DNA from 2 places in the Bacillus sp. GW823-FHT06B01 genome. Region 2 is predicted to be linked to the other one. Evidence: riboswitches for the same ligand, from Rfam matches in the RefSeq annotation. Region 2 holds a riboswitch; the other holds the start of a gene.
The links. A riboswitch is a leader RNA that binds a small molecule or an ion and turns the genes downstream of it on or off. The one in region 2 is predicted to bind S-adenosylmethionine.

Region 1 (8,745 bases), on a different contig from region 2:
TTGAGCTAGACTAATCGATTCTTTTTGGGATGCTTGTTTATTCAATTGCTGTTTGTAAACATGATATGGCAATACGTCTTGTTCATTTGAAAAGTTTTTTAAACGTTGATTATTTTTCCTACCAAGATCCAAATGATAATTTATATTGTTTATCATATCTATAGAACTTTTTGTCTCTAGCATCAGATTAACCACCTCCTTGCTGTTTGACTTTCTGTATCTAAAATATACGTGTTAATTTATGTTAATAACAATAAGTAAAATTCAGTTAAAAATATTTAAAATTATTGTTGTTTTTTTCTATATTATTTTACATGTTTTGTAATTCAGGAAAGTTTCTATAGGATTTAACCTTGTACAAATAAAAATATTGCTATTGTTGAAAATAAAATTAACTACTTAGTTTCGTTTAAAGCAAAGTTAATATAATAAAAAAAACAGGTGGAACTTACTTTCCGCCTGTTTTTTATCTATGGATTATTTAATAAGGGTATGTATTTGAAGGAAATCTTGAATATGGGGGGATTAATTAATCAGCACCTGGTTGATTGAGATGTCTTCTATACTAGTTTGTGCAGCTACATTTTGTGTAGTATCTGTACTAGTTATATTTTCAAATAAAGAAATACCGGATAACATAATAGCTGTAGTAAGAATGACATAAATTTTTTTGATTTTCATAATTCCAACCTCCAGTAGTAGTTGCTTTGTTAATTTAAATACTAATGGATGTCCTTTGTTACACGGAATTAGTAAAAAATTTTGATTTATAATTCCTTTTTTTATAAAAACAAGTTACCTATTTAACCAATTTTATTTGTGATTTATCTTATGTTAAATTATATTAATCCAATACCTACTATTACTGCAGAATCACATAGAGGGGATATTGCGGATATCATTACCAAGATCCTTGATTAATCTCCCTCTATCTATGTATTTTTAGTTTGTTTTAATTCGTCGAATTTTCAATTGATATTTTTAGATATTTTGCTGACATTTTATAAGCGCGATTATCAAAAAAATAGTCTCCTAGTTCATGAGCCAGTTCACTTACTAAAGGATATTGTTTCTTTTCTAAACCAATTTCAATTGCTTTTTGCATCTGTTTTTCATATCCATAATCATCTCCTCTTAATCTAGATATCTTCCCCTTCAATCCATATAGTTGAACATTAGCGTAAGGTACATCAAAAATTGATAATAAATCAAACGCTTCATCCATAAATTTATTAACAGTTTTCCAATCTTTAAATTCTATATGAATCTCTATTAAGCTTCGTAATGCGTATACCTTTTGATGTTTTTGTTCGAGAAACTCACTTAATTGCAAACATTCTTCATAGTACTTAATAGCATTAGTATAGTCTTTTAAACCTTGATAAATTTTCCCATAATTATACGAGATTATAGGTGAATACATAGAATCTCCTTTATCTTCCAACCTACTTTCTGCCTGCTGTAAGCATTCAAGAGCCCTGTCATATAATCCATCTAAATCATACAGTATTGCGAGCATTAACAAAGTATCTATTACTTTATTCTTTATATTAAATCTCAAAAATATTTTGTAAGCTTTCTGCGCATACAAACGACTAATGCTTTTATCTTTATACAGCGCTTTATTTACAAGACACAGATTATAATATACACTGGCGTGTTGAGTAGTTTCTTCTAGATCAAGTAAACTCTCTATCTTCACGTAGATTTCATGTGCAGCCATATAATCTTGTTTATTATAAAAATAATAACCTCGAGCCATTAAATAATATATATAATCTTCGGTATACTGGAGGTCTATTTGATTTGGAATAACTTGCACAGCCTGATTTACAATTGCTTCTACATATACTAAGTTATTATTTCGGGAATGATAGTATATTAAAACACCATAAGCCTTTAATAATAAAAGAATAGAGTCTATATCACGAACATACAGTTCTAAAGAAGATAAATCTTTTTCACTTATAATTTTATCATTTTTATACTTATTACATATTCCAAGGAGCATAGGTTCTATATCCCCATAATCTTCATCTACAAGAAAATTGTAATCAACTTCCATCTTTTTAGCGACCTTTTCTAAAAAAGAAACAGAAGGTTTAATTTGTCCATTTTCAATTCTGCTTAAATACGTTATAGAGCATATTTCTGATACTAATTCCCCTTGCGTAAATTCTTTATGTATACGGATTTGTCGAATACGTTCACCAATATTCATATTTCCACTCCTTTCTTCGAATAACCTGGTTTGATTATTTTAGGGCAATATAATAAGAATAACGCCTATATTATCTATCATAGTATGTGTATAGTTTTATGTTCAGAGAGGGAAATGTTATTAATACTTATTTGGATGCCCGATTTACTAATACCGGATTTTCCACCTTCTACTTATATTACTACATTATACCAATTTACTCATACTTACGCCTAACAAAATTTATCTTTTATACCTTCAGATCTTTAAAATAAAAGTCTTCTGTCTAAAAACGATAAAATAATTAAAGAACCTTATATGTTGCAGAAACTATCTCAAATCACGAAACATGTAAAACAATACAGAAAAAACTATAAAAAATTCACAATTTTTTAATTAAATTTTACTAATTGTTATTAACGGGGTACAGTCCCATCGCTATCAACCTAATAAAACAAAATACCCCCTAAAATTAAAAAATGAGCTGACTTCTCAAAATAAATAACTATAGAGAAAGAAAATTTTCATTTAGGGGGTACTTCAAAACCTTAGCTTGATGGTGATGGGGCGGGCTCCCACACAGTACGATTTTATTTCAAAGACACAACGATCTTACTACAAACTTTTTATTTATCTCACACTCTCATCCGATAGTATTACTATTTTTTATTACTAATGTTGCCGTTTCACTCGGATGGCTAAGAGGAAAATGATGGCCATATGGAACAAAATCAACCTTACCAAGATGCGATGGAGCAGAATAACCTCTGTCATAATCCCCCCAAATAATGTGAAGATTATACTTTGTTACTTCATTGAAATCACCTTGATCGTTTTTCAGTAGTAAACTGTTAAGCTGAACTGTAGTATTTAATATTCTAGGAGAAGTAAAACTGTTACTTATTTTTTCGATATAATGTTCAGGGATGCTCTCCATACTTTCAAACAAACCATTACTTAATAAATAACGCCCTATCAAATTAGTAGTTGCCAATTTTAATGTCCATTTGTTCATAAATTGGGGAACATTTAGCGATTTAGGATTTTTTTTAGCAATAGGCGGCTGAAGTAAAGTGATTGAATACTTCTTATCTATGTACTCTTGTACCAATGCTTCCAGAAGAATAAACGCACCGAATGAATGACCAATTAGATGTGCACCATTAGTAGCTTTCTCTAATAACTTTTTCACTACATTCAAATAGATATCTAGAAGATTTTTCTCTCGTTTAAAAGGAGAACGTCCCAAACCTGGAAGATCCAAGATCCATACAGGTTGACCAGTTTTTTCATGAAGCTCTTGTGCTAAAGGAAATAAATCCTCTCCATCACTCAATAAACCATGTAATAAAATAAACGGTTTATCCTCTCCTTGTAATTGGTAAAGGGTAATGTTATCACATAATGTTCGTTTAAATAAATGATTATGCTGGCCATTTTGATGCATCATTCGATAATCCAAATCAGCTACTACGGCAGGGAAAAATTTCATTACACTCGTCTCCTTAAACCAATCTCCTCCCATAATTTTTTTCGCTGAAACATTTGAAAATTTTCGTTTTGTAATAAAATTCAGTCCATCAGAAGGAATTTTTGTTATTTTACTTACTCCACTATTCATAATTGCTTTCATAAGTGGCATTGGGACAGAGATTTTTGGTGCCCTCATATTCATACTTTCCGACATAATACTTAATAATTCAGCAATGTTCTGATCGTGCTGTTTGTCTTCAACAAGTGTATATGTTTGTATAGTCGGTTGCTCCAATCTGAAAACCTGCACAATAAACTTCGCAAGCTCATCGTTTGAAATAAGTGGTAACCTATATCCCTTACCTCCAGGAATCACTGGCATGAGCCCTCTTCTCATACTCATCACAAGCAAACCTAATCCTGCTATCTGCTCTGTACTCCCTGTTTTACTACTACCGACTACAGTTGGCGGATTAATTACAGAAAGCGGATAACCTACTGCTGATGCCTGGTGACGGATATAAAGATCTGCTAAAAATTTTGTTCTCTCATATGGATTTTTTATTTTCAAATAATTGTTTCCTTCTTTAAACACATCAATTGCAATCTTGCTATTTTTATCATCAAAGGGACTCATATAACCTACAACATGAATAAATTGTTGCAAGCCCTTCAATTGATGAATGCTTTTAGCTAATTCACTAATATGTTTGGCGCCATTTAAAAATACGGAAGCTGCCTCTTTACTTGTCGCTTGAATATCCATGGGGCCTCCTGCGTGAATAATCACATCCGTTTTCAATACGCTCTCCTTATCTTCAGCACTTAGACCTAAATCTATTTTCGTCAAATCACCTTCAATAAAGTGCATAACTTCCTTTTTTAAGATGCCTCTTTCTTGAAAAAGGCGTGTTGCTTTACTTTTCGACCTCACTAAAAGAAGAATTTTAACATCCTCTTTGGCTAATTCTTTCACTAATTGTTTTCCAATAAAGCCTGTTCCACCAATTAAAAATACTGTTCTCATATAAAATCTCCTTTTTAGTACTATTCAGTACTAATTTGATGTAAAAAAAAAGCTTCTTTTATCGAAGCAATTTTAAAAAATGATCTGCTGTTTTCGTAATTACAGTTGCATCCTTCAATGTTTCTGAAATAAATAACGCTCCTTCAAGATTTGTAATAAAAAGTGATGCAACCTCATCAATATTAATCGTATTTCTGAATTCTCCATTCTCTACCCCTTGTTTAAGTAATAGAGAAACTTTCTTTTGTAATCCTGTAAAAAAAAGACCTATTTTTTCTTTTATTTGCGTGGCCTGTTTAGGACTTTGAATATAAAGAGTAATAAATGGACAGCTCCCCTTATACTCTCTCGACTGAACTCCTTGTGATAATTGCTTTAAAAACAGTTGGATACGATCTTCAACTAAAAATTGAGTCTGAGAAAGTACGTCATCAATTGCAGATTGATACATTTCAATCCAATAATCAACGACCCCTTCTAATAATACTTCCTTATTAGAAAAGTGATAATACACATTAGACTTTGAAACTTTGCTTACACGTACTAATTCATCCATACTTGTATAAGCAAACCCTTTTTCTAAAAATAATGTTGCAGCTACTTCAATCACACGTTTTTGATTCATTAATTTTACCTTTGTCATAACTAGAACTATACAGTACTAATTTAAATGTTGCAAGTATTTATGTTAATTTAGAAAAAAGTTTGATTAAAAAAGTTCCACTAACATTGATTTTACTGCAAAAAAATCTTAGCATCAGCGTTACGCAAAAAAGAAAAGGAGTGGATTCCCCCACTCCCTTTAACCATCTATCCTTGATTCCTCTGCACCTCTCTAAACTCTTCCTTCACCTTCTCTAACAGCCCTTCTTCCGTAATTAATCGATACGCTGTATGTGCTAGTGCTTTTGCGGATGTAATTAATGCTTTATCTCCTAATTCTGAACGTGCTGCTTCTCTAAATTCATTCGTATGCGCAATTAAATCGTCTGGACCGATTTTAATGTACGGATGAATGGTCGGTACGACTTGGCTTACGTTTCCTGCGTCTGTTGAGCCGATGCCAAATCTTTCTTTACGATTTACGTCTTCACCTTGTAATTCTAATTCTTCGGCTACGACGTCATTAAATGTTTTTGTTACGAGTAGTTCATCGATTTCATTTTGGAATTGATGAATTTTCACTTTCGTACCTGTTGCTAATGCTGCACCTTGTGCGACGTTTCTTACTTTCTCTGTTACTTCCGCACATCTTTTTCTCGTTGCTGCGCGGATGAAGAACCTTGCTGCGGCGTAGTCAGGAATAATATTAGGTGCTTTTCCGCCCTCAGTAATAACACCATGAATTCTCACATCTGATGGGAGTTGTTGGCGAAGTGCATTAATACTGTTATACAGCTGGATAATCGCATCTAATGCGTTAATTCCTTCTTCTGGTGAGGCTGCTGCATGAGCTGTTTTTCCGTAAAAATGAAAATCAAGTGGATCGACCGCAAGTGATGGACTCGTTGGAGCTGTTTTTCCGCTCGGATGAATCATAAGCGCCGCATCAATGTTTTTAAATAAGCCAGCTTTCACATAACTCGATTTTGCGCTACCATTTGGCCCACCCTCTTCTGCTGGTGTTCCGAACACGACAACTTCTCCGCCGATTTCCTCAAGCGTTTCTGATAACGCGATCGCTGCTGCAACGCTAATTGTGCCAATTAAATTGTGACCACATGCATGACCGAGTCCTGGTAAAGCGTCATACTCAGCTAAAAATGCAATGACTGGTCCTTGTTTCCCTGAACTTTTTCGCGCGATAAATCCTGTTTCATGCCCAGCTATATTGTGCTGCAACTGAAATCCTGCGCTTCCTAACAACAAACTTAACGTTCTTGATGCGTAAAATTCTTGGTTACCAATCTCCGGATTCGCATGAATATTATGACTTGTTTCTATGTACTTTTCCTTATTTCTTTCTATACTCTCTTCAATTGTTTTTCTTTGTGACGTTACTCCTGTCGCTCCCATTTTTCTTCCTCCTTTTATTTTCACGTAAAAAAGCCTCTTTCTAAAAGATAGAAAGAGGCTTCTGTATATACAGTCAAAATGAGCTTCTTTCTTATCTTTCAAGTTACCTTGCTGGAATTGGCACAGTATTCATAAAGAATCCGCTGCCGAGGTGTCATAGGGCCAGTCCCTCAACCTCTCGTGATAAGAATTTTCATAAAATTGTATTAAATTATTTTCATTCTAAGTTCATTCCAGGCAAAAGTCAAGGAATTCCTATCCGAATTTACCGAATATCTAAAAACCCTTTTAACACACCAATTGTTTCTGGTGCTTGCAGTCTTGCACATACGTACGGAAATTCCGTACTACCTTCAAACATCATTTGAGATGTGAGCGGTGCCCCTGCCCAAAAGATTTCATCATCGATTACGATAAACGGGAATGCTTTGTTTTGCCTTTGTAACTTTACATTTTTCAATGGAACTGGTCCATCACTATACACCGTTATTTGCGCATTTGTACGCATTAACGCTTGCCATACTCGCTTATCCACTTGTTTTGTGCTTGGAAGTGAAATAATAATTTTTCGTTTTGCAGCTAAAATATCTTTCAATAGCCCTTTCGGTTCTTCAAGATTCATTTCCATAAACCAGCGTAAACGTTTCGAAATTTTTCGTTCCCACAATTGTCTTGATGTCGTACGATCATACACATCTCCGTGACGTTCTATATGAGCCGTTAATTGTGATAACGCTTGTTTTCTCGAAAGGTTTTTACGCATATAATGGCAATCTGATAATTGAATGAACTTCCCTCTCGCTCTCGTTACGGCTACATTGACGAGGCGATGGTTTTTATGGTCAAAGAATAACACACCAGGTCGTTCTTGCGGATAACTATCCACCGTATCAAATATCATCATATCTCTTTCAGAACCTTGAAACTTATGAACCGTTGCTGCTAAAACTGGTATGTTTTGATATTTCGTTCTCTGCAACATTTCTCTAATAAACGTTGATAAAAAGCGGGATTGTGCCCTGTAAGGTGTAACAACACCGATCGATTGAACACCATCTAACAGTCCAATTAACATCATTTGCATCGCTACTAAACCAGACATAATGTTAAAACGAGAACCTGAAGCAGCGTCTTTTAACGAAAAGGCTCCCATTAAGCTCGTATCAAATAAAACACTTGCCTCATTTGCGAACGGTTGCAATCGCGCAAGTTCTTTACGCTCTGAAACAGACGGATGATCATATACTCTATTTTTATAAATAAATGAATTTGTAAACTTCGATATATCCGCATGCATACGTCTTTGTTCCTGCAGCATAAAGAGGTTCGGATGTGCTTCTGATTTATTGACAGACTCAACAATCCCGGCATGGTAAAACATATCTTCCCCGAGCCATTTTCGAACGAGTTCATGGTTCGCCATCGCGATTGGAGGTAACTGTAAAAAGTCACCACAAACGACAATACGTTTTCCAAGTGAAGCAGCTAATGCAATTTGCGGAACATATGCCATACTCACTTCATCTACGACAACTAAATCAAATGTACGCTCATAAATAAGGGAATCAATGGCACATTTCGATAAAGTTGCGCCGATTACTTTCGCGTTTTCAATGTATTCTTTTTCTACTTCTTTAATTTTCGCTTTTTGCTTTCGAAGATCATTTTCAATCTCTTGTATACGCTTCTTATCAGCAGAAGTCGCTTTATATGATAAAATCTTTTCACGAAGATCTTGTCGTGTCTCTTCTAAATAGAGTCTTTCTTCTCCCCAAGATCCGTTCGTCGTTTCAACTAGCTTCGACGTAAGTAATGTTTCATGATTTCGTATATGTTCATGTTGACTATAACCGTAACGAACAATTTCGCCAGGTGTCCATTTCTTTTTCTTCTCAATTTGCTTCGTTACTTCGCTCATTAATACGTCTACTGCCGCATTACTATGAGCTAATACAAGTACCGATTTTCCTTTTTGATAATGAGCCGAAATAATACGTGATAAATTGTAAGACTTCCCTGTTCCAGGCGG
Region 2 (8,745 bases):
TGCTACATTCTTATAATCAGCCTCGTAGTCTTTCTTCGTATCTTGATAGTCTGCATCCAAACTAAATTCATTGAAGTTAAGTTTTAAATCAGCAGGAGCTTCATTTTTTGCTTCTTCAGTAGTTTTCTTATTAGAAGTTGTATCTTCTTTTGCAGGAGCTTTACATCCTGTTAATACAGGTACTAGCATAAGCGCTAATAAAACTGATAGTAAAATTCTCATTATAATTTCCTCCTTATGTAAATTCGTTCTATACAAGTTTTTCCCAAAATCATGTAATTATGTATGTGTTGAAAATAAATTATTAACTTGTAGCCACAAAGTTTAATTCGCAATTTAAATCAAAAATGGTTTGTATGTATATGGTAAATTAAGGTTGTGAGGAGGTGCTAAAATGCATGAAGAATATAAAGAGATAATAAAAAAAGCAATTGAATATATAGAGGAGCATTTACATGAGGAGCTTACAACAGAAAGAGTGGCGTCTCACAGTGCAGTATCGATGTACCATTTTCATCGCATCTTTCAAAGATATGTTGGGATGAGTGTAACGGATTATATTCGAAAGAGAAGGTTAACTCATGCTGCGCAAGCTTTAGTGTCAACGGAGAGGGCTGTTATTGATATTGCAGTACAATACGGCTTTTCCTCACAAGAGGCATTTACGAGAGCCTTTAAAAGAATGTTTCAATTGCCACCGAAGAAATATCGAAAGTACTTCCAGTCATTTTATATAGAAAGAGAGGGTGTTTCAATGCAAAAAGGTATACCGAAAGGATGGATCTTAAGTGGAAGTCATCCTGCTGAATATGAAATGGGTCTAGACTATGAAGTTGCCCATCAAGGAAAAGTATCTGCATACATAAAGGCAAAAGAGAATGTTACACATGGAGGCTTTTCAACATTAATGCAAATGTTTCGAGCGGATAAATATGTAGGTAAAAGATTACGTTTAACAGCATTTGTTAAGAGTGAGAACGTAAGAGATTGGGCGGGATTGTGGATGAGAGTAGACGGAAAAGATACAGAACCACTCGCTATGGATAACATGCAAAATCGCCCAATTAAAAATACGAATAACTGGCAATCGTACTCGGTTGTATTAGATATAAAAGAAGGAGCACTTGGTATAGCATTTGGTGTCTTATTATCAGGGGAAGGTTGTGTGTGGCTAGATAGTATTCGATTTGATGAAGTGGATGAAAAAATTCCTTCAACAGATTTGGCAGAGAACTTTTATGAAACACTTTTAGAAGAGCCGGTGAATCTACAATTTGAAGAAGTAGAAAAATAAAAAACAAGGAGAAAAGATATGCTCAAATATGTAAAACTAATAAGTATTAGTTTAGCAATATCGTCTTGTATTATGGGAATTAACTATTTAGTTAGCTATATTTGGTCAGGGCATACACCTTCTTTGACATGGAGAACATATTTGATGTTTGGGTTTATATTTATGATGAGTTTTGGTTCCGTGCAAAAAGAAGAGAGAAAGGATTATTGACAATTATTAGAAAAGTTATATAATCTAAATGTAAGTGATCACTTGCATGAGGAAGAGAGGATTTTATGGCGCGCTCAAAGACAGCAGAAAAAATTATTCAAGCAGCGATTGAATTAGTGAAAGAAAAAGGATATACAGCAGCAACAACGAAAGAAATTGCAATGCGTGCTGGTGTTAATGAAGTAACGATATTCCGCAATTTTAAGAGTAAGAAGGGTGTTATTGAAGCGGCGGTTGCTGAATTTTCATATGTACCGCATTTAAAACATTTTTTACAAACAGAAATTGTATGGGAATTAGAAACGGATTTAAAGAACTTAGCAAGGCATTATCATAATTTTTTAGATGGGGTAAAAGATATTATTGCTATTGGTATACGTGAGGCTGGAGAATTTCCTGAATTAGACGGGGAAATTGCTAAAATACCACAAGGGCTAAAGGAAGAATTAAGTATCTATTTTGCAAAAATGCAGGAAAAAGGAAACATTATTGATACGAATATTGAAGCGCAAGTAATGAACTTTATCTGGATCAATTTTGGATATTTCTTATCTAAATTACGTTTTGCCGATCGCCTGACAGAAGTTGATGATGAGAAATTTATTGAAAACAATATTGTTTTATATGCTAGGGCATTAAGACCCTAGTATTTATTTAAAATAAAATGCAAGTGTGTACTTGCTTGCTGGGTAGGAGAGTGAGAAGATGGAAGCATTAAAACAATTTTTAAAAAGACCTGGTACGTATATAGGAATGGTGGTGGCGTTATCGTTCCAACTTATTTTCTTTTGTGTTTGGTTAACGGCGTATGATGGAGTGAATGAAAGAACTGATCAAATGCGTATCGCTATTGTGAATGAAGATGTCAATATAGGTAGTAAAATAGCGGAAGGCTTACAGAGAAATTTACCATTTCAAGTGAAAGCAGAACGGTCTGTGGAAAAGCAAACAAAGAAATGAATGACCATGTGTACGATATGATTATTGAAATTCCTGCTTCTTTTTCAAAAGATATAAATGAAACAGGAAAATCAAGTTTAAACTTCCACATTAATCAAGCGAATGCCATGATGGCAAAGCAAATGATGGAAGGAGCTGCAAAACAAATTCGAGATAATGTAAATAAAGAGATAGCAAGTTATAAGAAACAAGCGATTGTTGGAAAGCTACAAGCTGTAGGACCTGAGAATGTAGAAGTGATAAAAGGGTTAACCGAAGATTCAATTGGTTTTACAGTTCATAAAGTAAATGATGCAAAAGGATTTTCAGTTAATATGGTACCACTAATGATGGTATTAGCTTCATTTGTAGGAGCGATGATCATGAGTATGGAGCTATCAAAAGTTGCAAAGGAAGTAAAGAACGGTTGGAGTAATTTTGTATCAAGACAGGTCATTAACGGTACAGTATCAATTTTACTTGCATGTATTACAATTGGTTTGATGAGAGGATTTCAAATTGAAGTACACGAAGCAGTATGGAGTATATGGATGTTTCAAGCGATAGTCTTCTTCGCCTTTCTTTCATTAACACAAATGTTCATAACTGTTTTCGGAAATGCAGGTATGATCTTTAATATAATTTCACTGTCGTTACAACTTGTAAGTTCGGGTGTAATTGTGCCACATGAGATGCTTTCTAAAACATATCAAACAATCGGCGAATTATTTCCCGCAACATATGCAGCGAATGGCTATTATACAATAATATTTGGGGGAGTAAGTTTAGAGAAAAATATTATTTCATTATTAGTCATTATATTAGTTACACAATTGGTAGCAGTAATTACTGTATCTATAAAAGAAATAGTAAAGAGAAGAAGTCATGTAGTTAAAGAAGTATAAAATAAAAACGGTATCCGCCGAAGGATACCGTTTTTATTTTATTATTTTGCAACTTCTGTCCACTTGTAGTTAAATTCACCGCCGAAGTCAGTTGTTACAAGTCCTTTAATGAAAGAGCGTTGTAAGTAAGAACGACCTTGTTGGTATAAAGGAGCGACAGCGCCGTCTTCTAATAGGATTTTTTCAGCTTGCTTCATTGCTTCAAAGCGAGCCTTTTCATCGCCAGCTAAATCTGTTTTCACTTTATGAATGAGCGCATCATACTCTTTGTTAGAGTATTTATCGAAGTTATAAGCACTTTCTGTTGTAAATAAATCTAAGAATGTAATTGGGTCAGCGAAGTCAGGGCCCCAGCCATCAATACCGATTTCATAGTCACCACTTAATAGTAGTTTCAGCTGTTGTTTACGTGGTTGTGGTTTTAATGTCACTGTTAATCCATCTAGGTTCTTTTCTAGTTCACCTTTTAAATATTCACCAGTTTTTTTAGCTAAAGCATTATCACTTGTTAATAGTTCGATTGTTACTTTGTCAGTACCAAGTTCTTGTTTCGCTTTTTTCCAGTTTTCTTTCGCTGTTTTCACATCATCTTTGACTAGGTTTCCGTTTTCTTTACGGAAGTCGTTACCTTCTGGACTCTTTGCGAATTTCGCAGGAACCATTCCTTCAGCTGGAATAGCACCGTTATTTAAAATTGTTTCTACGTATGCTTTTTTATTCATTGCTCCGTTAATAGCAAGGCGTGCATGTTGATTTTTTAATGTTTCATTTTTTTGATTTAGTCGTAAGAATTGAATGCCAACTTCAGCGCGGTCTTTGAAGTTTGGATCGCTCTTATATTTATCAACAAACTCCGCAGTTAAAGCAACGCGATCAATTTGTCCTGAATCGTATAAGTTAACTTCTGTAGATTTATCTTTAACAACATTGAAGTTGATTTCTTCTAATTTTACAGTTTTAGCATCCCAATAGTTAGGATTCTTCTTCAATTGGAAGCTTTGCTCATGTTTCCAGTTATCTAATGTGAAAGCACCGTTGTAAATTAAATGATTTGTTTCTAAACCGTATTTATCGCCTTGAGACTTTAAGTAATCTTCATTAATTGGTAAGAATGTTGAGAATGTCGTTAAGCTTAAGAAGTAGGGAACAGGACGGTCTAGTTGTACTTCTAAAGTTTTGTCATCAACAGCTTTAATACCTAATTGATCAACCGGTAATTGTTTTTGGTTTATTTGTTTCGCATTCTTTATATCGAAGAATAAGAATGCATATTCAGCTGCTGTATCAGGATTTACGGCACGTTGCCAAGCGAAGACGAAGTCCTTTGCTGTAACAGGAGTACCGTTTGACCATTTCGAATCACGCAGGTGGAATGTATATTTTGTTTTATCGGGACTAACGTCAACCGACTCAGCAACACCAGGAATTGGTTTATTATCTTCTCCCATTGCATATAATCCTTCAAAAACATTGCGCATTACGTTCATGGATTCCCCATCCGTTGCTTTTGCAACATCCATTGTTGGAATTTCTGAAGCGAATGATAAGTTAATTGCCTGTTTATCATTTGCTTTCGCTCCGTTTGCATGATCTTTATTTCCCCCGCAAGCAGTTAGTAATAGACTTGCCCCTAAAACAGATGCAACAACAGGTACAACTTTTTTCTTCATTGTTCGTTCCTCCCTGAATGTGTTGTTCGTAACGTCATAATGTCCACGTTTTGAAGTGTATCTATAGAAGAAGAGAAAACCTATTATAAATATGTGCATGTAGGTAATCAGGTGTTCTATATGTATATACATGTTGAACTATAATCTATCGTTATATGTTTCAACGTAGTAGACGTTATATTTTGATGGTGAAATATTTTGTTTCTTTGATTATTTAGAATATTAACACTGAAAAGAACTATATGTCAATAATAAAATCGGATTATTATTTTTTAAAAATAATATATTAAAAAAGCGGATTTTCTCCTATTGAGAAATCCGCTTTTAATACATTTTTCCAATAAAACAATTGGTATGGGTAGGAAAACTTCAATTCAGGTTGCCTTTTATTTTTTAATTTGTGCCCATTTGAAGTTTAATTGACCTGCAAAGTCTACTTGCACAATTCCTTTCACGTAAGAACGTTCTAAATAAGATTCGCCTTTTTGGTAAAGAGGAGCGATAACAGAGTCTTTAAATAATATTTTCTCGGATGCTAGTAATGCTTCCCAGCGAGCTTTTTCATCACCGGCTAAAGTTGTTTTCACTTTTGCTATTGTTTCATCGAACTCCTTATTAGAGTAATGATCTAAGTTGTAAGGGTTATTCGTTGTAAAAAGCTCAAGGAATGTAATTGGATCTGCAAAGTCAGGGCTCCAGCCGTCAATTCCAATTTCGTAGTCACCTTTTAATAAAAGTGAAACTTGTTGTTTACGTGGTTGCGGCTTTATATTTACTGTTAAGCCATCTAAATTCTTTTCTAATTGTCCTTTTAAGAACTCACCAGTTTTCTTTTCAAGGTCACCGTCACTTATTAATAGTTCTAATGTTATTTTTTCAGACCCAAGTTCTTGTTTTGCCTTTTTCCATAATTCTTGAGCAGATTTTGTATCAACCTTTGTTAAATCGCCGTTTGCAGCACGGAAGTCTGTTCCGTCAGGTCCTTTTGCAAAGTTTTTCGGCACGAGACTAGAGGTTGGTGTAGAGCCGTCATTTAATAACGTATTTACAAAGGATTTTCGATCAATTGTTTGATCGATTGCTTGGCGTGCAGAAACGTTTTGAAGTACTTTGTTTTGTTGATTCATACGTAGAAACTGTACCCCTACGTTTGGCCGTTCTTTAAAGTTAGCATCCTTTTTATATTTATCAACGAAGTCAGATGTTAGTTTGATACGATCTAATTGTTTTGACTCGAATAAATTTACTTCTGTAGATTTTTCTTTTACGACGTTAAAATTGATTTCTTCCAGTTTGACAGTATCTTTATCCCAATAGGTAGGGTTTTTCTTAAATTTAAAGCTTTGCTCATGCTTCCAATCGCTTAGTGTAAAAGCTCCGTTGTACAAAATTGTATTGTCTTCTAACGCATACTTATCACCTTGTGCTTTAAAGAATTCCTCGTTAATTGGTAGAAATGTTGGGAACGCTGTTAAGCTTATAAAGTACGGAACAGGACGTTCTAATTCTACCTCAAACGTATGGTCATCAATTGCTTTTACACCAAGTTGATCGGCTGGAAGTTCTTTGTTGTTAATTTTTGTTGCATTTTTAATATCAAAGAATAGAAATGCATATTCAGAGGCTGTTGCTGGATCAACAGCTCTTTGCCAAGCGAAGACAAAATCTTTCGCTGTGACAGGAGTGCCGTTTGACCATTTTGAATCTCGCAGGTGGAATGTGTATTTCGTTTTATCGCCACTTACTTCATGAGATTTCGCAACGCCAGGGACAGGTTTGTTACCTTCACCAAGATTATACAAACCTTCAAATACGTTTCTCATTACTTGACCAGAATCAGTATCTGTAGCACGAGCTGTATCCATTGTTCGTATTTCAGTAGGTGAAGATAAGTTTAAAACCTGTTTACTAGGCGCCTCGTCTTTTGCATTTGCTCCACTTGCTTCGTTTTTATAACTACCGCAACCAGTTAATAAAATACTTACTCCTACAACTGATGCAATACCGGGTACAAACTTCTTTTTCATTTGATTTTCCTCCTAAATAATTAAGTTTGGATGATGATGAGGGAAATGAAAAATAAAAAATCCCTCTTTTCATATTGAGAAAGAGGGATTTTTACGTACAAGTTATGCACCCGTATATAAACGAAGTCCCTCATTCTATCTTTCAAGCACAATGCTTGCAGGAAGTGGCACAGTATTCAAAATGAACCTGTTGCCGAGGTTTCAAAGGGCCAGTCCCTCCACCTCTCTTGATACAATGAGTAAACGAATAAATTTTATTAATTTTTGTGTTTCTTTGATAATTCAAAATCTTACACCTTGGATAACGAAGTGTCAACCAATTGAAATATAGTTTAAATTTTCAGTTTTATTTAACGAGAAAAACCACTGCATATGGCAGTGGTTTTTCTACTAGAAGTTAAAGTTATCTGGATCTGGACCAACGCGACGATCTTCATTTAGAGCTTGAATTGCTTTCATGTCATCAGCACTTAATTCAAAATCGAATATATTTGCATTTTCAATAATGCGATGTTCTTTAATAGATTTAGGGATTGTTACAACTTCATTTTGTAAATCCCAGCGTAAAATAATTTGTGCAGTTGATTTATTATATTTTGTCGCAATGTCTTGTAATGTGGAGTTATCCAATAGTTGTCCCTGCATTAATGGTGACCAAGCTTCAAGCTGGATGTTATGTTCTTTACAGAAAGCGTGTAATTCTTCTTGTGCTAAACGTGGGTGGTATTCCACTTGATTGACCATTGGCTTAATTTCAGCGATTTCAAATACGTCTTGTAAGTGGTGAATGTGGAAATTACTCACACCGATAGCACGAACACGGCCATCTTTATAAAGTTTTTCTAACGCTTTCCATGATTCAGTATATTTCCCTTTTACAGGCCAATGTACTAAATATAAATCTAAATATTCTAGACCTAATTTTTCTAATGTAGTTTCAAATGCTTGAAGTGTTGTTTCATATCCTTGATCGCTATTCCATACTTTTGATGTAATAAATAATTCTTCACGTGGAACACCTGCTTCACGGATCGCTTGTCCAACGCCTTCTTCGTTTTGATAGATTGCTGCAGTATCGATGCTGCGGTAGCCATTTTTTATTGCTGATTTTACAGACTCAATTACTTCTGAACCATCTTCTACTTTAAAAACACCTAAACCGAACCAAGGCATTTTTACACCGTTATGTAATGTAGTATAGTCTTTTAAACTTGTTAAACTCATATTATTTCCCCCTAGCTTTTTTGTTTGTTGCTTCTACTGCTTTTTGAATTGCCTCTGAAAAATTATATTCATATAAAGCTTTGAGACCTTCAGCTGTGGAACCACCTGGTGTTGTTACTTGTTCGCGGAGGTTAGTTGGATCTTGCGTTTGTTCAAGCATAGAAGCAGAGCCAGAAATCATTTGAATGACAAGGTGTTTGGCAGTTGCTTCATCGACTCCATAACTTTTTGTTGCTTCAATCAAGCTTTCAGCAAAGTAATAAAGGAAAGCTGGTGCACTTCCAGTAACTGCAGTAAGTTGATGAACTTCTTCCTCAGTGCAAAGTTGCGAAGTACCAATGCCTCTTAAAAGCAGTTGCAAGGTTTCTTGATGCATCTCGTTTACTGATTGTCCTGTTGTATATAAGGAGATTGACTTCCCAATTTCAGCAGCTGTATTTGGCATAATCCAAGCAACAGGCGTGTCCTTAGGGAGT

Region 1: it holds a riboswitch for S-adenosylmethionine, as region 2 does, so the genes downstream of both, AC1Q8N_RS00535 (M20 family metallopeptidase) here and AC1Q8N_RS27160 (peptide ABC transporter substrate-binding protein) in region 2, are expected to answer to the same signal.

Annotation. Positions count from the first base shown of each region.
Region 1 covers NZ_JBXAHR010000001.1:100,085-108,829, reverse strand. The annotation lists gene AC1Q8N_RS00560 (hypothetical protein) at 1-183, opposite strand, end outside; gene AC1Q8N_RS00555 (hypothetical protein) at 526-681, opposite strand; gene AC1Q8N_RS00550 (helix-turn-helix domain-containing protein) at 953-2,221, opposite strand; gene AC1Q8N_RS00545 (alpha/beta fold hydrolase) at 2,844-4,700, opposite strand; gene AC1Q8N_RS00540 (TetR/AcrR family transcriptional regulator) at 4,759-5,325, opposite strand; gene AC1Q8N_RS00535 (M20 family metallopeptidase) at 5,511-6,716, opposite strand; SAM riboswitch class I at 6,805-6,906, opposite strand; gene AC1Q8N_RS00530 (AAA domain-containing protein) at 6,982-8,745, opposite strand, start outside.
Region 2 covers NZ_JBXAHR010000009.1:56,767-65,511, reverse strand. The annotation lists gene AC1Q8N_RS27190 (YusW family protein) at 1-222, opposite strand, end outside; gene AC1Q8N_RS27185 (helix-turn-helix domain-containing protein) at 395-1,294, shown strand; gene AC1Q8N_RS27180 (hypothetical protein) at 1,313-1,504, shown strand; gene AC1Q8N_RS27175 (TetR/AcrR family transcriptional regulator) at 1,570-2,151, shown strand; partial or broken gene AC1Q8N_RS27170 (YhgE/Pip domain-containing protein) at 2,210-3,348, shown strand; gene AC1Q8N_RS27165 (peptide ABC transporter substrate-binding protein) at 3,390-5,018, opposite strand; gene AC1Q8N_RS27160 (peptide ABC transporter substrate-binding protein) at 5,405-7,045, opposite strand; SAM riboswitch class I at 7,178-7,282, opposite strand; gene AC1Q8N_RS27155 (aldo/keto reductase) at 7,436-8,269, opposite strand; gene proC (pyrroline-5-carboxylate reductase) at 8,271-8,745, opposite strand, start outside.